DNA from 3 places in the Streptomyces sp. NPDC053367 genome. Region 3 is predicted to be linked to each of the others. Evidence: riboswitches for the same ligand, from Rfam matches in the RefSeq annotation. Region 3 holds a riboswitch; each other region holds the start of a gene.
What was found. Region 3 has a riboswitch for cyclic di-AMP ahead of ACIGXJ_RS25475 (transglycosylase SLT domain-containing protein). Riboswitches for the same ligand answer to the same signal wherever they lie in the genome.

Region 1 (6,434 bases), 190 kb from region 3:
GAGGTGGTCGGCGAGGCGGCGGACGTAGACCAGGCGGTCACCGTCATCACGGCGACTCGGCCGGAGGTGGTCCTGCTGGACGTACATCTGCCGGGCGGCGGCGGGGTCGAAGTGCTGCGCCGGTGCGCCCCGTTGATGGCGGACGCCGAGCAGCCGGTGCGGTTCCTCGCCCTGTCCGTGTCGGACGCGGCGGAGGATGTGATCGGGGTGATCCGTGGGGGTGCCCGGGGCTATGTGACGAAGACGATCACCGGCTCGGATCTGATCGACTCCGTCTTCCGGGTGCAGGAGGGCGACGCGGTCTTCTCGCCCCGCCTGGCCGGGTTCGTGCTCGACGCCTTCGCGTCGACCGACGCGCCGCCGGTGGACGAGGACCTCGACCGCCTCACCCAGCGCGAGCGGGAGGTGCTGCGGCTGATCGCGCGGGGATACGCGTACAAGGAGATCGCCAAGCAGCTGTTCATCTCGGTGAAGACGGTCGAGTCCCATGTGTCGGCCGTGCTGAGAAAGCTCCAGCTGTCTAATCGGCATGAGCTGACGCGCTGGGCGACGGCGCGCCGGCTGGTCTAGCCAGCCTCCGCGTCCGCGCTTCCTCGCCGCGCCGATGGGGCGCTGCCGGTGTGCGGGTCCCCTTGCCGGTGAGGGGCCTTACCGGCGTCGGGGCTTCCTCGCCGCTGGGGCGGGGGCTACCGGTGTCCGGGGGCGGGGACTACCGGTGTCCGGGGGCGGGGGCTACCGGTGTCCGGGGGCGGGGGCTACCGGTGTCCAGGGTGGGTGCCGGTCCTAGGCGGCGTAGCGCCCAGCGGTAATGGCGTACCGCCTTGGTCGCGCCGGTCAGGCCGGTCAGGCCGGTCAGCCGGCCTCGTCCGAGGGGCCGGGCACCGGCTCACACCACCCGCGTCGCCCCCGCGAAGGGCATCTCGTCCAAGGGGGCCACGCGGACCGGGGCGGAGGGGTTGGGGGCGTGGATCATCTGGCCGTTGCCGATGTAGATGCCGACATGGCTGATGGCGGAGTAGAAGAACACCAGGTCGCCGGGGAGGAGTTCGGAGCGGGAGACACGGCGGCCGGCGCCGATCTGCGCGTAGGTGGTGCGGGGCAGCTCGACGCCGGCGGAGCGGTAGGCGGCCAGGACGAGGCCGGAGCAGTCGAAGGCGTCCGGGCCGGTGGCGCCCCAGACGTAGGGGCTGCCGAGCTTGCTGTAGGCGTAGGAGACGGCGGCCGCGGCGCGCGAGTCCGGGGCGGTGGCGGTGGCTGTGGTGGACGTCGGGGCGAGGGCCTGGAGGTCGGGGCGGGAGGCCGTCGCGTCGCGTGAGGCTCGGGGCGTCGTGGCGGTGGCGTCCTGGCCGGTCACCTCGGTCCGCTCCTCTGCCGTGAGGCGGGACAGCAGTCGGCGGGCCGCGTCGAGTTTGCCGGTGACGGTGCGGCGGTGGCGTTGCAGCTCGGCCTGGCGGGACTTCAGCGAGGTCAGCTCGATGCGTGCGGCGCCGCGCAGTTGCTCGAACTCGCGGAGCCGGTCGCGGACCCGGTGTACGGCGGCGGACTGGCGGTCGCCGGCGCGTTCGGCGAAGGCGGCGTGGTCGAGGTACTCGTCGGGGTCGGCGGAGAGGGCGAGGCTCAGCGCCGGGTCGAGGCCGCCCTGGCGGTACTGGGCGGCGGCCATCGAACCCAGTTCCTCGCGAGCGGAGTTGAGCTTGTCCTGCTTGCGGGCCGCCTCGTCGCGCAGTTCCTCGAGCCGCTGCTCGGCGGCGTCGACCTCCTCCTTGGCGCCGTTGTACTTCTCGGTGGCCACCTCGGCCTCCTGATACAGCCGGTCCACCTGGGCCTTGACCTGCGCCGGGGTCAGGTCCGGGGCCGCCTGCCCGGTGCCGTCGAAGACGGTGGCGGTCGCCGCTCCCGCGAGGGCGAGCGTGGCCGCCGTACGGGCCGTACTGCCGCCGGCCGGGCGCTGTCTGGGCTTGCGGTGCGCTGCCACGACCTGCACGTCCTTTCCTGGGACCGCCGGAACCCCGCGAACGCGGTAGGTACGGCCGCCAGGGGGAGCGGCGTGCGGGTCGGGGACGGCCCGCGCGTCCGGCGGCGCCCGCACAGGGGGGAGCGGACACCGCCGGACTTCTCGGCGGTGGTGTCCGGCTGCCGCCCCTGGCCCGGGCGGCGGTGGGGAGCCGGTCACCTGGGGGAGGACGCTAGACCCGGATATGACAGCCGGGTAACACGATGTACGGAAGTGTCGGGAGGGGACCGGTGGGCGACCGGATCTGTCCGGGTCACAGGATCGGGTCGGTCGACTTCTCGGGGTGCGCTGACCGATGTGGCCGTTCCGGTGCTGGTGGGAAGGCTGGGGTGCTATGCGGCGCATATATGCGGCGGCGCACCGGGCGGAACGGCCTGCGCATGGGCGGGCCCGGTGTACCGGCGCGGTGGAGGCGCTGATTAGGCTCCGGCCTCATGGACGTACTCATCCATCTCTTCGTGGGCCTGCACATCATCGGCATCGCCTCGCTCCTGGGCGGCTTCCTCACTCAGATGAAGGCGATGGGCCAGGGCACTGCCCGCTTCGTCCCGGCGATGCTGCACGGCGCCCTGACGATGCTGGTCACCGGCGTGATCCTGGTCGGCCTCAACCAGGCCGACGACCAGTCGGTGAACAACATCAAGATCGGCGTGAAGCTGGCCCTGCTGATCGTGATCCTGGGGCTCGTCTATGTGAAGCGGGACGAGGAGAAGGTGGACAAGGGGCTGTTCGGCCTGGTCGGCCTGCTGACCACGGCGAACATCTTCATCGCGGTGCTCTGGACCTGACCGGCCCCTCGCGGCGCGGGGCGCGGCCCGCCGGAACACCGAGCCCGACCTCCAGGGCTTCCCGCGCCTGACCACCACCGTCAGGCACTGCCGGTGTCACGCCGCGGCCGGGGCCACCTCGGCCGCCACCCGGGCAGCCCCGCAGCAGTCGTACGACGAGATCCGCGGACGGCGTCGAGCCCGCTGCCGTCAGGGCCCGCCGTCCGCAAGGCTCCCCGGCTGGAAGGGCCCGCTGTCCGCAGGCCCCGCCCGTCCGCAAGGCCTCTTGGCCGCGAAGGCTCCCGGCCGGAAGGCCCGCCGCCCCGAGGTCCGTGGGCCCGAGGCTCCCGGCCGAGCCGCGGTCAGGCCGGACGTACCACGCTGTGGATCGAGGACTCCCCGTCGTAGTAGACGGACTCCTCGCGGACGTACGCGCCCGGCTTGGGGGCGTGGATCATCATGCCGTTGCCGACGTAGATGCCGACGTGCGTGACATCGGCGTAGAAGAAGACGAGGTCACCGGGCTGGGCGTCCGACAGGGAGACCGTGGTGCCGGCGTTGACCTGGTCGTAGGTGACGCGCGGGATGTCCACGCCCGCCGCCTTCCAGGCCGCCTGGGTGAGGCCGGAGCAGTCGTAGGAGTCGGGGCCGGTCGCGCCCCAGACGTACGGCTTGCCGATCTGGGCGCGGGCGAAGGCGAGCGCCTTCTCGGCCTTGCCCGCGTAGGTGGAGTCGGTCGGCGTCGAAGACTCGGAAGTGCCGGTGCCGGTACCGGTGGACGTCGACGTGTCGCCGGTCCCGGTCTCCTGCGCGGCATCCTGCTGCGCCGCCGCCTCGGCCGCCTCCCGCTGCCGCTCCTCCTCGGCCGCCTGCTGCGCGGCGAGCTCGGCGGCCTTGCGGGCGGCCTCCTCGCGCTTGCGTTCCTCGATCGCCGCGAGGCGGGCCTTCTCCTCGGCGGTCAGCCGCGACAGCAGCTCGCGCGCGTCGGAGAGCTTCTTCTGGACGGTCGCCTTGGCCGTCTGCAGCTCGGTCTGCGAGTCGGTGAGCGTCGACAGGCTCTGGGTGGCCTCGCGGCGCTTCTCCATGGTCGCGGACTGCTGGGTGATGTAGTCGTCGACCGCGTCCTTCTGGCGGCCGGTGAGACGGTCCATCAGCTGCGTCTGGTCGAAGTAGTCCTGCGGGGTGTCGGCGAGCAGGAGGGTCGCGGTGTCGGGCGCGGACGCGCCGGTGCGGTACTGGGCCGCGGCGAAGGAGCCGAGCTGCTCGCGCGCCTCGTTGAGCTGCTGGGTGCGCTCGGCCACGTCGTCGAGGAGGGAGTCGACGCGCTTGCGCTGCTTGGCGGTCCGTTCCTTGGCCGCGTTGTACTTCTCGGTCGCCGTCTCCGCCTGCCGGTAGAGATCGTCGACCTTCTTCTCGACCTCCTCCAGGCTCGGGCGGTCGTCGTCCGAGGGGCTGGCGTTGGCCGTCTGGGACAGCAGGGCCACGGAGGTCAGGGCGGCGGTGGCCAGCGCGGGGGTCCGTATGCCTGCGATGCGCGTCCCGGAGGGGCGCGCCTTGCGGTGCGACGCCAAGTGAGGCGACTCCTTCCATGCGCCGCCTACCGGGTTAGCTGTCGGGTTCGGGCGTCTGGTTTTGGAAGGCTTGCCCTACGGCGCGCTCCCGCGAGGGAGTGGGCCGATTCACCCCGGGATCGGTGGGTCCCCGGCTCCGGCGGCGCACGGGCGCACCGGACTCGGCGGAGGCCGCGCGGCCCGGCGACGTTCGCCGGTGGGGGTCGTACGGCCTGCCCGGCACGGTAGCCAACTCGTGTGGCCCGTGTGAAGGTTGATGGGTGATATGCCCGATACATTTTCGTGACCTTGGCATGCACGGGCTCAGAGCGACGCAGGCCGTGGCCCAGGGACTACGCAGAGTAGTTCTCGGGACCGGGACCCGTTGTCAGTGGGGACCCCTAGACTCGTAGAGCGATGAGCAGCCTCTTTGACGACAGCTTCCTGGCGGACCTCCAGGCCCCTCGCGGGCACGACGAGGGGCCCCCGCCGCCGCCCGAGGACGATCACGCTCCGGAGCAGCTTCCGGACGATCTGTTCGGCGGGAAGTTCGACGTGCCCCCGGACCGGGACGCCTACTACCGCGACGGCGCCCCGCGCCCGGCCCTGGACGCCGCAGCGCTGCTGGAGGGGCTGAACGAGAACCAGCGCGCCGCCGTCGTCCACTCCGGCACGCCCCTGCTCATCGTGGCCGGCGCCGGCTCCGGCAAGACCCGGGTGCTCACCCACCGCATCGCCCACCTGCTCGCCGAGCGGAACGTGCACCCCGGGCAGATCCTCGCGATCACCTTCACCAACAAGGCCGCGGGCGAGATGAAGGAGCGCGTCGAGCAGCTCGTCGGCCCCCGCGCGAACGGGATGTGGGTCATGACCTTCCACAGCGCGTGCGTACGCATCCTGCGCCGCGAGTCGAAGAAGCTCGGCTTCACCTCAAGTTTCTCCATCTACGACGCCGCCGACTCCAAGCGCCTGATGGCCCTGGTCTGCCGCGACCTCGACCTCGACCCCAAGCGCTTCCCGCCCAAGTCCTTCAGCGCCAAGATCAGCAACCTGAAGAACGAGCTGATCGACGAGGAGGACTTCGCCGCCCAGGCATCCGACGGCTTCGAGAAGACCCTCGCCCAGGCCTACGCCCTCTACCAGTCCCGGCTGCGCGAGGCGAACGCCCTCGACTTCGACGACCTGATCATGACGACGGTCAACCTGCTGCGCGCCTTCCCGGACGTCGCCGAGCACTACCGCCGCCGCTTCCGGCACGTCCTGGTCGACGAGTACCAGGACACCAACCACGCCCAGTACGCCCTGGTCCGCGAGCTGGTGGGGACGAGCGAGCATCCGGTCGACGTGCCGCCCGGCGAGTACGACGTGCCGCCCGCCGAGCTGTGCGTCGTCGGTGACGCCGACCAGTCGATCTACGCCTTCCGCGGCGCGACCATCCGCAACATCCTCCAGTTCGAGGAGGACTACCCGGACGCGACGACGATCCTGCTGGAGCAGAACTACCGCTCCACGCAGACGATCCTCTCCGCCGCCAACGCGGTCATCGAGCGCAACGAGTCCCGCCGGCCCAAGAACCTGTGGACCAACGCCGGCGCGGGCGCGCGCATCACCGGCTACGTCGCCGACACCGAACACGACGAGGCGCAGTTCGTCGCCGACGAGATAGACCGCCTCACGGACGCGGGCGACGCCAAGGCCGGCGACGTCGCCGTCTTCTACCGCACCAACGCCCAGTCCCGTGTCTTCGAAGAGGTCTTCATCCGCGTCGGCCTGCCCTACAAGGTCGTCGGCGGCGTCCGCTTCTACGAGCGCAAGGAGGTCCGGGACGTCCTCGCCTACCTGCGGGTTCTCGCCAACCCGGAGGACTCCGTCCCGCTGCGCCGCATCATCAACGTCCCCAAGCGCGGCATCGGCGAGCGCGCCGAGGCGATGATCGACGCCCTCGCCCAGCGCGAGAAGATCAGCTTCCCGCAGGCGCTCAAGCGGGTCGACGAGGCGTACGGCATGGCCGCGCGCTCCACGAACGCCGTCAAGCGGTTCAACACGCTGATGGAGGAGCTCCGCACGATCGTCGAGTCGGGCGCGGGCCCCGCCACCGTCCTG
Region 2 (6,434 bases), on a different contig from region 3:
TGTAGGTTTGCTTCAAACTTGAACCAAGTTCACCTCTTTGAGGGAGACCGCGCACCGATGCCGTACCCGTACGTCCTCCTCTCCGCCGCCGTCTCCCTCGACGGCTACCTCGACGACACCGGCCCCGACCGCCTGCTGCTCTCCTCCCCGGCCGACTTCGACCGGGTCGACGCCGTACGGGCCTCCTGCGACGCGATCCTCGTGGGCGCAGGCACCCTGCGCGCCGACAACCCCCGGCTGCTGGTCAACTCCGCCGAGCGGCGCGCCGCCCGGGCGGCCGAGGGCCGGCCCGAGTTCCCGCTGAAGGTCTGCGTCAGCGCCACCGGCGACCTCGACCCCGCCGCCCGCTTCTGGCACACCGGCGGCGAGAAGGTCCTGTACACGACCGAGAAGGGCGCCGAGCGCGCCGGGCGGGCGGGGATCGCCGCCGACGTCGTCGCCCTCGGCCCGGCGCTCGACTGGCGGGCCGTCCTGGAGCATCTGCACGACGTACGAGGAGTGCGGCGGCTCATGGTCGAGGGCGGCGGCACCGTCCACACCCAGCTGCTCCGGCAGCAGCTCGCCGACGAACTCCAGCTCGTCCTCGCGCCCCTGCTGGTCGGCACGCCCGAGGCACCCCGGCTGTTCGGGCCCGGCGGCTACCAGGGCGGGCGGCTGCGGCTGGTCGAGACGCGGCGGATCGAGGACGTGGTGCTCATGCGCTACGAGCCCACCGCGCCCGGCACGGCAGGCACCGCCGTGCCCGCCGACCGGCACTGGCTCGCCCTCGCCTGCGAGCTGGCGGCCATGTGCCCGCCGTCGCAGAGCGCCTTCAGCGTGGGTGCGGTCGTGGTCGCCGCGGACGGGACCGAGCTGGCCCGCGGCCACTCCCGCGAGGGCGACGACCCCGTGGTGCACGCCGAGGAGGCCGCCCTCGCCAAGATCGACCCGGCGGACCCCCGGCTGCCCGGCGCCACCGTCTACTCCAGCCTCGAACCCTGCGCCCGGCGCGCCTCCCGGCCGGCACCCTGCGCCCGGCTGATCCTCGACGCCGGTGTACGCCGGGTGGTCACCGCCTGGCGGGAGCCCGACACCTTCGTCGCCGACGCGGACGGCAGCGGGCTGCTCGCCTCCCAGGGGGTCGACGTCGTCGTCCTGCCGGAGTACGAGGAGCGGGCCAAGGCGCCCAACGCGCATCTGCCCGGCTGACCCGCGACCGGCCCCGGAAGCGAAACCCGCAGGTCAGAGGGGTGGGCCTAAACGTTTCGCTTTCTGTCCCGCAGATGGCGTACACTGGTTTCACCGACGCGGGGTGGAGCAGCTCGGTAGCTCGCTGGGCTCATAACCCAGAGGTCGCAGGTTCAAATCCTGTCCCCGCTACTGAAGACTCAGGGCCGGTGTCCATGCAGATGGACACCGGCCCTGAGTCGTTCCCGCAGACGCTGTCGCCCGGGTGGACCACCCCGCTCGCCGCCCCGCGCCCGCCACGGCAAGGCTGGACGGACGGGGCCCGACGCGCGGCCCGCGACGACATGCTCTGCGGGAGTACGAGTGGTGCCGCCTGGTGAGCTGTGGCCCGAGCCGAGGGACGCGAGCGCGCACCGAGGGGCTGCCGAGCGGACCGGTGCGCACCTCGCGCGGCCACCGCGCCCGCGCCGCAGGCGGCGGCCCGACGGGCGGCGGCTCACCTTCATCCGCACCTGCGTCCGCGCCCTGCCCGCCCTGCTCATCGCCGGCGGCGCCGCCTACGACTGGCTCACCCCGGCCGCGTACGCCGCGGTCCCCTTCTTCACCGCGGCCCCCCTCGTCGCCGCCCCGCTCTACTCCCGGCGCGGCACGCTGCTCACCGGGGCCGCCGCGATCGTCGTCGTCCTGGGCGTGCACCTGCTGATGGGGATCGTCCTGGACGTCGATTCGGTCACCGAGCTGGTCACCGTGGTGACGGTGTCGGCCCTGGCCGTCGTCATCAACGTCCTGGTGCGCCGCAGCGACGAGCGGCTCGCCTCCGCGCGGGCGATCGCCGAGGCCGCCCAGCGGGCCGTCCTGCCCGAACCGGCCGAGCGGATCGGCGAGTTCGAGATCGCCGCGCGCTACGAGGCGGCGCAGGCGGACGCCTTCATCGGCGGCGACCTGTACGCGGTGCAGGACAGCCCCCACGGGGTGCGGCTCATCGTCGGGGACGTCCGCGGCAAGGGCATGGGCGCGGTGTCCGCGGTCGCCGTCGTCATCGGGGCGTTCCGGGAGGCGGCCGAGCAGGAGGCCACCCTGGAGGCGGTCGCCCGGCGGCTGGACCGCGCCCTGGACCGGGAGGGCGCACGGCGCGAAGGGCCGGACGCCCACGAGGGGTTCACCACGGCCGTGCTCGCCGAACTCCCGCACGGCGACGGTGTCGTACGCCTCGTCAACCGCGGCCACCCCGCCCCGCTGGTGCTGCACGTCAACGGCACGCTGGACGCCCTCGCCGCCCGCCGGACCGCGCTGCCGCTCGGGATGAGCGAGCTCGGCGGCCGGCCGGACCACGCCGAGGAGCACCCCTTCCCCGCCGGAGCCACCCTGCTGCTCCACACCGACGGCCTGTCCGAGGCGCGCGACGCCCGCGGGAGGTTCTACGACCCCGAGGCGCGGCTCGCCGGACGCACCTTCCGTGGCCCCGGCCATCTGCTGCGCACCCTCGCGGAGGAGGTCCGCCGGCACACGGGCGGCGCCCTCACCGACGACATGGCGCTGCTCGCCGTACGGCGCCCGGCCCCGAAGTGACGTGCTGTGACCGGACGAGCGCCCTGCGCATAACATCTGAGTCACCATCAAAAACTCGTACGGTGCTGAGCCGGGGTCAACTCGCCCGTTTTTCGCCGTCCGTGGGCCGTACGTCCCGGCCGGGAAGTTTAATGATCAAGCCGAACGGCTTGGAATTGCGGCCCCGGTTCTATTAACGTCCGATAACGCAGCGCGGTCGTCCCAGCCGTCACAAGAGACGGCTCCGTGCGCACGCGCCGAATCCCGTCAGGGAACCGGGGAACCACCAACTTGGGGTGAATCGGGCGTATTTCGCCGTGGACACACGGTCGCATATACGCGCGTAGGAGACCTTCCTGCTCCGAACCCGTCAGCTAACCCGGTAGGCGAGAAGGAAGGAAAGGAGCACGCCCACGTGGCGTCCAACCGCCCTGCCCCGCACGTCCCGTTCGTGCCGGGCCAGCGCACCGCCGAGACCGAGGAAACGTTCGTCTACGGCGGCCACCCCACCGACGAGGGACCGTGGGAGGAGTGGAACCCCACCGCGGACTCCGTCCGCCCCGTCCGCGGCCGCCACCGCGTCGCCAAGCAGCGCGGCGGACTCGCCCGCAGCTCCACCGTCCTCGGCGTCGGCGTCATAGCCGCCGTGGGCGCCGGCGGCATGGCCAGCGCCCAGTCCGGCAAGCCGCCGGTCGCCATCTCCATGCCCGACCTGCCCTCCATCGGCTCCCTCATCTCCGACGGCGACGCGCCCGCCGAGGAGACCACCGAGGCCGTCGCCCCGCTCAGCAGCCTCGGCACCGACACCGCCGACACCGCCACCGAGGGCACCGCCGACGCCGGCGAGGCACTGCGCGCCCGGATCATGGCCCAGGCCGCCCAGCAGCAGGACCAGGCCGACACCAAGGCCGCGGAGGCCGCCCAGGCCGCGGCTCAGGCAGCCGCCGAGAAGGCCGCGGCCGAGGCCGCCGCCCAGGCCGAGAAGGAGGCGGAGGCCAAGGCCGCCGCCGCGAAGGCCGCCGCGGAGGAAGAGGCCCGCAAGAAGGCCGAGGCCGAGCGCCTCGCCGAGCTGGCCCGCCAGTACACGCTGCCGACCTCCTCGTACACGATCACCTCCACCTACGGCCAGGCCGGCTCCATGTGGTCCTCCGGCTACCACACCGGCCTCGACTTCGCCGCGCCCACCGGCACGCCGATCAAGGCCGTCCACACCGGCACGATCACCGAGGCCGGCTGGAGCGGGTCGTACGGCTACAGCACCGTGCTCACCCTCGAGGACGGCACCGAGATCCGCTACGCCCACCAGTCCTCGATCAACGTCAGCGTCGGCCAGCAGGTCAACACCGGCGACGTCATCGGACGGGTCGGCGCCACCGGCAACGTCACCGGACCGCACCTGCACCTCGAGGTCCACATCGACGGGGCCGGCGTGGACCCCATGGCCTGGCTGCGCGACCGGGGCCTGAACCCCTGACGCCCCTGCGGCCGGCGCGACGGCTTCACTGAAACCCCGGCGGTCCTGACGGCAACCCCCCGACGTCAGGGCTGCCGGTTTCGTCGTGCGCGGCCCCGCTCCAGGAGCGGTACGGGTTGTACGCGGGGTACTGCGGGTGGGCCGGGTGCAGCGGCTGGGCCGGATGGGGCCGGCCCCCGTAGCCGTACCCGTGGTACGCCGGGACGGGTGCCGTGGCGCGTGCCGCGTACTGCAGGGCCGGGCGGGCGACCTCGTGCCGGCTCCACAGCTCGCCCAGCAGTTCCCGCTCCCGTACGGCGAAGTCGGCGCCGGCTCCGCCGCGGCGTGCGCGGTGGCGCAGGAAGGCCAGGGACGTGGCGTACGCCTCGTACTGCGCCACGGCTCGCTTCGCCTGCCTGCCCAGGTGATGGCCGGCGTACTCGCGGGCCAGCCGGCGGGCGCGCATCGAGCCGAGCGCGTACGGCTCCGCCGGGGTCAGCCAGCCCGCCACGACGTACGGCGGGAGTTCCTCGCGGACCGTGCGCAGCTCGCGCTGCCGGGTCCAGATCACCAGCCAGGTCAGCAGCCCGAACGCGGGCACCATGAAGACCCCGTACACCGCGAAGAACCCGTAGTCGCCGAAGGTCGCCGAGCCGTTCCACAGCGCGTGCATGCCCATCGCCAGGAGGAGGCCCGAGAGGGGCAGCGCCGTGCGGCGCAGGGTCCGGCGTTCGCCGGCGAGGGCGGCGATGCCGAAGCCGATGCCGGTCAGGACGGTGAACAGCGGGTGCGCGAACGGCGACATGATCACGCGGACGAAGAAGGTCGCGGCGGTGACCGACGCGATGCCGGTGTCACCGGTGAGCTGGTCGGTGCCGAAGGCGTTGCCCAGGTAGAGGATGTTCTCCGTGAACGCGAAGCCGGTCGCGGTGACACCGGCGATGACGACGCCGTCGACGATTCCCGTGAAGTCCGCTCTGCGGAACAGGAACAGCAGCAGGATCGCGGCGGCCTTCGCGGACTCCTCCACGACCGGCGCTATCACCGTGGCGCCCAGGGTGTCGGCGCTGGACGGGTCGGCCGTCGCCGTCGCTATCCAGCGCGTCGCGAAGCTGTTCGCCACGATCGCGATCAGTGCCGCCGCGCAGGCCCCCCAGGCGAAGCAGAACAGCAGATTGCGCCAGGGGCCCGGCTCCACCCGGTCCAGCCAGCGGAAGACGGCTATGAGCAGGGGGACGGGCAGCACCGCGAGCCCCAGACCCACCAGGAAGCCGTCCGTGCCGGTCTGCTCGCGCACCAGAGCCAGGATGACGAGCCCGGACAGCGCCAGCAGGGTGATCAGCGCGCCGTAGCGCACCCAGCCGCGTTGCCACCAGTGCGGGTGCCGTGGGCCGCCGGCCGGGCCCGGGGGACGGGGCGGATACGCCGGGTGAGCCGGATACGGGGGACAGGTGGCCACGACATCGACCCTAACGAGACAGGGGCGCCGGCCGCAGGCGGGTGAGCGGGCTCAGGCGCCGGTGGGGGGTTGGGGTTCGGCTGTGTGCTGTACGCGACGGAAGAGCAGGTCGTTCACCACATGTCCCTTGTCCAGTCCCTGGCCCTCGAAACGGGTCAGCGGCCGGAAGCCGGGGCGTGGCGCGAAGCCGCCGCCGGGCTGGGTGTTCTCGAAGTCGGGGTGCGCGGTGAGCACCTCCAGCATCTGCTCCGCGTACGGTTCCCAGTCCGTCGCGCAGTGCACCAGCGCGCCCGGCCTGAGGCGGGTGGCGGCCAGGCTCAGGAACTCGGGCTGGATCAGACGCCGCTTGTGGTGGCGCTTCTTCGGCCAGGGGTCCGGGAAGTAGACGCGCAGGCCGTCGAGGGAGTCCGGGCCGAGCATCTCGCGCAGCAGGATGATCGCGTCGCCGTTGGCGACCCGGATGTTGGTGAGGCCGCCTCGGTCGGCCAGGCCCAGGAGGTTGCCCTGGCCGGGTGTGTGGACGTCCACCGCGAGGATGTTGGTGTCCGGGTCGGCGGCGGCCATCTGGGCGGTGGCCTCGCCCATGCCGAAGCCGATCTCCAGCACGACGGGGTGGTCGTTGCCGAACAGCTCGCCCAGGTCGGGGATCTTGTGGCCGTCGATGTCCAGGCCCCACTTGGGCCACAGACGGGCCAGGGCGTCGGCCTGGCCGGCGGTGACGCGGCTGCGGCGGGGCTGGAAGCTGCGGATCCTCCGCTCGAAGTGGGATCCGGCGGGGTCGGGCTGCGGGCCGTCCGGGAAACGGGG
Region 3 (6,434 bases):
ACGGCGTCCAGCTGACGGTCGGTGAGCCGGTGCAGGGCGCCGGTGGTGACGACCAGCTGGGGCGGGTGGCCCGGCATCCACCAGGCGTCCGGGTATTCGTCCTCCAGCACCAGTAGGGGGCCGCGCGCGGCCGGGAGGCCGGCGGGCAGGTCGGGGGCGCGTTCCCGCAGATGCGCCCGGGCCGCTCCGCGCCGGCGGCGGGCCTCCACCAGCTCACGGGCGAGCATCGCGGTGGTCCAGGCGGCCCCGCAGGCCAGCAGGAGGGTGAGGACGGTGACCCAGGGCGGCGCAGCGGACAGGTCGTAGGCGGCGGTGACGGCCGACGGGGCCGGGGCGAAGACCCGGGACCGGACGGTCCCGAAGACGGCGGCGGCACTCAGCACGAGGGCGGTGAGGCAGCACAGCAGAACGGTCGCCACCAGGCACTGCCACACCCACAGCGCGACCACGGGTTCCCGTTCGGGCCAGGCGGCCCGGGTCAGCGCACGGGGGACCGGCACGGCGGCCGTCAGGGCGACGACGCCCAGCAGGAGCATGCAGACGGTCATGCCACGGGCTCCGGATCCTGATCGGAAGGGTCGGCTGCGGGGCAGGTGGGCGGGCGACGCGGGGGTGCAACGCCGGGCGCCGCACCCTCCGGCGGTCGGAGCGGACCGGCGACCGCCCGCCGCCAGTATGACGGCGACGGGCGACCGACGTAAGAAATCCGGCAGGACCGTCGCGGATCACGGGCCTTGTCGAACGTGCCGACCGGGCTCACCTGGACAGGCCCCCGGCCAGACACCCCCGGCCAGGCGCCCCCAACCAGGCACCCCGGGCCAGGCGCCCCGGGCCAGGCGCCCCGGGCCAGGCGCCCCAAGCCAGGCATCCCCGGCCAGGCACCCCGGGCCAGGCTCACCCGGTGCCGCAGTGCCCTCGCCGGGGCGGAACCAAACAGGCTCACCCCCAGGATCCCGGGGATCCCGGCCGGCTCACCCGCGGAGCGAGCCCTCAGTCGACCCGGCCCGGCACGACGCGCCCGGTCACCTCGCCGAGACCCACCCGGGTGCCGTCCGGGCCGGGAGCCCAGGCGGTCAGGGTGACGACGTCGCCGTCCTCAAGGAAGGTGCGCTTGCCGTCGGGGAGTTCGAGGGGGTCGCGGCCGTTCCAGGTGAGTTCGAGGAGGGAGCCGCGCTGGGCCTCGGTGGGGCCGCTGATGGTGCCGGAGCCGTAGAGGTCGCCGGTGCGCAGGGAGGCGCCGTTGACCGTCATGTGGGCGAGCTGCTGGGCGGCGGTCCAGTACATGGTGGAGAAGGGAGGTTCGGAGACGACATGACCGTTGATCGCGACGGAGAGGCGCAGGTCGTAGCCGTGGGGCTCCTCGTCGCCGTCGTCGAGGTAGGGCAGCAGCGGGTGGGTGCGCTCGGGCGGGGCGACACGGGCCTCCTCCAGCGCCTCCAGCGGGGTGATCCACGCCGACACGGAGGTGGCGAAGGACTTGCCGAGGAACGGGCCGAGGGGGACGTACTCCCAGGCCTGGAGATCGCGCGCGGACCAGTCGTTGAGCAGGCACAGGCCGAAGACGTGATCGCGGAAGCCGGCGAGGGGCACGCTGCTGCCCATGGGCGACGGCGTGCCGACGACGAAGCCGACCTCGGCCTCGATGTCCAGGCGGACGGACGGGCCGAAGACGGGCGCGGGGTCGGCGGGGGCCTTGCGCTGGCCGGAGGGCCGGATGACGTCGGTGCCGGAGACCACGACCGTGCCGGAGCGGCCGTGGTAGCCGATCGGCAGGTGCTTCCAGTTCGGGGTGAGGGAGTCCTCGGCGTCGGGGCGGAAGATCTGGCCGACGTTACGGGCGTGGTTCTCCGAGGCGTAGAAGTCGACGTAGTCCGCGACCGTGAACGGCAGGTGCAGGGTCACCGAGTCGAGCGGGTGCATGAGCGGCTCGATGGTCTCGCGGTACGAGGGCACCGTCACCCAGGCCGTCAGCGCGCGCCGGACGTCGGACCAGGCCGTGCGGCCGGCGGCCAGCAGCCGGTCGAGGGAGGGCTGGGCGAGCAGGGTGACGTAGGGGGAGCCGAGGGCCCGGGCCGCCGCGCCCGCGTCGAGGACGTGGTCACCGAGCCGGACGCCGACGGTCCGCTGGTCCGGGCCGCCGGTGGAGAACACACCGTACGGAAGGTTGTGCGGGCCGAAGGGGTCGCCTTCGGGGACATCGAAGGGGGGCATGCGGTTGTGCCTCGCTCTCGTGCGTGCCGTGTGCGGTGCCGTGCGGCCGCCCGCCGGTGCGGGCACGGGCGGGCGGCTGGGCCACACGTTACGGCCGAGGCGGCCGTCTTGGGCAGTGCCCCAGGGGCTGGCGGGGTGCCGCCGCCGGTCGGGGGAGAGGAGGCTGCCCGACGGGGAGGTCGTAGGTTCGCAGGGCGACACCTGGGGGTGAAATCCCGGAGAGTGAAAGGGAGTTGAAGGGGCGTGTGGGCTGGGACGGGCGCCCTGCGGGGGCCGGTCGGCGCCGGGGAGGGGGCGCGCGATGTCCGTATTCTCTGATCATGGCCGCACCCACCGCATATGCCGAGCGCACCCCGTACTCACTCATCGCCACCGATCTGGACGGCACGCTGCTTCGCGGCGACGACACGTTCTCCGATCGGTCGCGGGCCGCTCTGGCGCTGGTGGCGCACGCCGGCGCCCGACATCTGGTGGTGACCGGCCGGCCCGCGCCCCGGGTGCGCCCCCTGCTGGAGGACCTGGGCTGCACGGGGCTCGCGGTGTGCGGGCAGGGCGCGCAGCTCTACGACGTCGGCGCCGACCGGCTGCTGTGGTCCGTCACCCTGGACCAGGAGCTGGCCGAGACCGCGCTCGGCAAGATCGAGGCCGAGGTGGGGCAGGTGTACGCGGCCGTGGACCAGGACGGCGTCGACGGGCTCACCCTCATCGAGCCCGGCTACACGATGCCCCACCCGACGCTGCCTGCGGTGCGGGTGGAGCGGCGCGACGATCTGTGGTGCGAGCCGATCAGCAAGGTGCTGCTGCGCCATCCGAGTCTGGGTGACGACGAGTTGGCTGCCGTGGCGCGCGGGGTGGTCGGATCGCTCGCCACGGTCACCATGTCCGGGCCGGGCACCGTGGAGCTGCAGCCGTGCGGTGTCACCAAGGCGACCGGCCTGGCACTGGCGGCCCGGCACCTCGGGCTGGCGCCCGGGGACACGCTGGCGTTCGGCGACATGCCCAACGACATCCCGATGTTCGACTGGGCCGCGCACGGCGTGGCCATGGCCAACGCGCATCCGGAACTGAAGGCGGTGGCCGACGAGATCACCTGCTCGAACGAGGACGACGGCATCGCCGTCGTCCTCGAACGGATCTACTGCTGAGGAGGGATCAGTACGCGCCGAAGACGTTGTCGATCGATCCGTAGCGGGCCGCCGCGTAGTTGCAGGCGGCGGTGATGTTCGCGACCGGGTCGTACGGGTCGAAGGCGGTGCCCGGCACGTGGTACGCCGCGAAGGTCGGGTCGATGACCTGGAGCAGGCCCTTGGAGGGGGTGCCCGCGAGCGCGTTGGAGTCCCAGTTGTTGATGGCGAGGGGGTTGCCCGAGGACTCGCGCATGATGTTGCGGTAGATGCCGTCGTAGCTGCCCGGGATTCCGTGCTGGGCCATGACGTCGAGGGACTGGCGGATCCAGCCGTCGAGGTTGTCGGGGTACACGGTCGCCGTCGCCGTGGCCGCGGGGGCGGCCGAGGCGCCGGTCGCGCCGACGAGCGGCAGCGCGAGCGCGGCGGCGGCCACACCGGCGGCGGCGAGGGCACGGGCGAGACGGGGACGGCGGTTTGCATGCGTGTGCGCAGGCATGGGGAATTCCTCTCCGGCGCCTGCGAGGTGAGCTGTCGGGTTCGGGCGGAAAGGTGCCCGGCCGTGCCGAAGAAGGCATGGCTTCACCCCTAGCCGTCCCGGGTGTCGTAGCTGGTACGACGTCCGGGACGGCGACTTACCTGGGTCCCCCGCTCCTGCCGCTGCGATGTCGGTGGGTGCCTTGGGCGGCGGCAGGACTAGGCGTCCGCCCGGCAGGCCGGGAACGTATGCGAGAGCACATGCGCGAAACAAGTGCCGGATTCACACAAAGCACCGGTCAGGCATGATCCAGTCTGTTTGCGGCACTTGATCCTTTATGGCGACTGCCGCTCAACCAGGCGGCGGGAGGCGGCTTGCGCCGGCGGGGCAGGCCGCCGCGCGACCGGCCGGGCAGTGAGTCATCTCACCGTCGATCACAAGAGCGGCAATTGAGACATCGAGCCCAACTCGCCCTTAATCGGCGGCCCGTGGAATCCGCTTCTCCCAGGTGCGGTGGAACACGACCTCGCCGCCCTCCGTGCAGACCACCTCGTCCGAGGTGACGAAGTGCTCCCCGTCGCAGCCGATCTCCGAACGGGTGCGGACCGTGGCCTCCCAGGGCAGCTCGGGCCGGTGCAGCCGGACCGACCACTCGGCGCGGGCGCGGGCCGACAGCGGATCGTCGGCGCGGATCGTGTACGTCTCCAGCGCCTCCTCGGTGAGCTCCAGACCGTCCGGGTACACGCGTGTGCCGCCACGGACCGGAAGGACCTCAAGGCGCCACAGGCCCTCGGCGACCTCGCGCACCACCACCCGCTCCGGCCGGGGCTCGTCCAGGGTGGCCGGCAGGCTCACCCCCAGCGGCTCGGCCTGCTCCGGCTCCTCGAAGCCGACCTCGGCGCCCGCCTCGCGCGAGCGCACGGGCAGCTCCAGCGTGCTGCCGGCCGGGTCCAGCGTGAAGCCGGCCCCCGACCCCGGCTCGGGCCAGATCCACGGCCAGTACGCCGAGGAGACGGCGAGCCGGATGCGGTGCCCGGCCGGGAAGGCGTACCCGACGGCGCCCAGCTCGAAGTCCGCCCGCTGCGCAGGCCCGGCGGCCACGAGGTCGAGCGTCCCGCGGGTGACCAGCGTCGAGGACCCGTCCGGGGCCACGTCGCACAGCCGGGCGGCCACCTGCCCGCGCGGCGCCGCGCAGGCAAGCCGCAGCCGCACCCGGGGCCGCCCCAGCACCCAGGTCTCCTCGCCCACCTCGAACTCGAAGCACGCCGAGCGCGCGTCCTCCTCCCGCTGGTCCGGCGGCAGGTCGGCGTCGTGGCCGAGGGGCCGGAAGCGGCCGGCGTCCACACCGGTGTGCATCGGCGACCGTACGACGACGGGGGCGCCCCGGAGGGCGTACGTCACCGGTGTCACCCTCGGCGAGGGCCAGGCGGGCTCCCCGGCCCAGCCGCCCGGCAGGGCCGGGTACGTCGTGGCCGGAGGGTGCGCGTCGGTGACGTAGGAGCGCAGCAGGGGCTCAGCCAGGACGCCGGTGTCCTCGTCCTTCAGCCAGTGGTCCCACCAGCGCAGCGTCTCCTGCAGGAAGCCGATCGCCGGGCCGGGCGGCCGGTCGCGGTCGGGATAGCGGTGGGGCCAGGGGCCGAGCAGGCCGCGGACCCGGTCGGCGGGCAGGCGCTCCAGCAGGTGGAGCACGGTGTCGCGGTACGGGTCGTGCCAGCCGCTCACCGCGAGAACCGCCGCGCGGATCGCGTCGGGGTCCACACTGCCGCCGCCCTGCGGCCAGGGCGCGTCCCCGGGCTGCCGGTCCAGCCAGGTGTGCACGGCCGGCGAGACGGCCTCCAGCCGCCTCAGCCACAGATCGCGCCGGCCCTGACCGGCGTACGACGGGTCCGGCGGGAGACAGACCCGGGCGAGGGCCGCGGCGGAGCGGGTCAGCACCTCCTCCGCCCGGACGGAACCCGAGGCGGTGTGCGGTTCGTTGTCGGGGTGGTCGTCGGCGCAGCAGACCGCGACGACCGCCCTGAGCGGCTCGGGCGCCAGAGCCGCGACACGGAGGGAGCTGAGGCCGCCGCGGCCGATGCCGAACATGCCGACCCTGCCGTCGCACCACGGCCGGGCCGCCAGCCAGAGCACCACGTCCACCCCGTCGGCCGTCTCCAAGGCCGAGCGGCCGTCCGCGGGCAGCCCCTCGCTGTTGCCGTACCCGCGGGCGTCCACCCGGACGGAGGCATAGCCGTGCCCCGCGTACCAGGGGTGGCGCTGGGCGTCACGGACCGCGGTCGAGTCGGTCAGCCGGTCCGGCGCGTACTCCAGGAGTACCGGGACGGGCTCGTCCGTCAGGGGCCGCCACACGCGCGCATACAGCAGCGTCCCGTCCGCGAGCGGGACGCGCAGGTCCTCGTGGGCCGTGTCGTGGGGGAAGGACGTACGGATGCGCATGGCGGGATCCCTCGGGGGGTACCTGGGCTCAGCGTTGGGGCGGCGCTCTGTTGAGTCGATAAATGTCCGTTCTTATCGGTTGATCAGCAACATACCGGCCGTGCCGCAATACCGCCCGGCCTGCGGGGTGGGTGGCAGCAGTGATCGAAACGTGACCGGATACGCTGACTTGAGTGATGGCAGCG

Region 1: another riboswitch for cyclic di-AMP. It lies ahead of ACIGXJ_RS26430 (NlpC/P60 family protein); the one in region 3 lies ahead of ACIGXJ_RS25475 (transglycosylase SLT domain-containing protein).
Region 2: another riboswitch for cyclic di-AMP. It lies ahead of ACIGXJ_RS09665 (M23 family metallopeptidase); the one in region 3 lies ahead of ACIGXJ_RS25475 (transglycosylase SLT domain-containing protein).

What each region holds. Positions count from the first base shown of each region.
Region 1 is NZ_JBITYN010000009.1:376,790-383,223, forward strand. Features, by position in the region: gene ACIGXJ_RS26415 (LuxR C-terminal-related transcriptional regulator) at 1-570, shown strand, start outside; gene ACIGXJ_RS26420 (NlpC/P60 family protein) at 887-1,975, opposite strand; gene ACIGXJ_RS26425 (hypothetical protein) at 2,449-2,802, shown strand; gene ACIGXJ_RS26430 (NlpC/P60 family protein) at 3,144-4,352, opposite strand; cyclic di-AMP (ydaO/yuaA leader) riboswitch at 4,361-4,529, opposite strand; gene pcrA (DNA helicase PcrA) at 4,749-6,434, shown strand, end outside.
Region 2 is NZ_JBITYN010000003.1:19,087-25,520, reverse strand. Features, by position in the region: gene ACIGXJ_RS09680 (dihydrofolate reductase family protein) at 58-1,188, shown strand; tRNA gene ACIGXJ_RS09675 (tRNA-Met) at 1,286-1,359, shown strand; gene ACIGXJ_RS09670 (PP2C family protein-serine/threonine phosphatase) at 1,531-2,736, shown strand; cyclic di-AMP (ydaO/yuaA leader) riboswitch at 2,961-3,119, shown strand; gene ACIGXJ_RS09665 (M23 family metallopeptidase) at 3,131-4,189, shown strand; gene ACIGXJ_RS09660 (PrsW family intramembrane metalloprotease) at 4,215-5,627, opposite strand; gene trmB (tRNA (guanosine(46)-N7)-methyltransferase TrmB) at 5,679-6,434, opposite strand, start outside.
Region 3 is NZ_JBITYN010000009.1:190,615-197,048, forward strand. Features, by position in the region: gene ACIGXJ_RS25460 (M56 family metallopeptidase) at 1-548, opposite strand, end outside; gene fahA (fumarylacetoacetase) at 991-2,211, opposite strand; gene ACIGXJ_RS25470 (HAD family hydrolase) at 2,532-3,356, shown strand; gene ACIGXJ_RS25475 (transglycosylase SLT domain-containing protein) at 3,364-3,834, opposite strand; cyclic di-AMP (ydaO/yuaA leader) riboswitch at 3,839-4,019, opposite strand; gene ACIGXJ_RS25480 (CocE/NonD family hydrolase) at 4,288-6,249, opposite strand.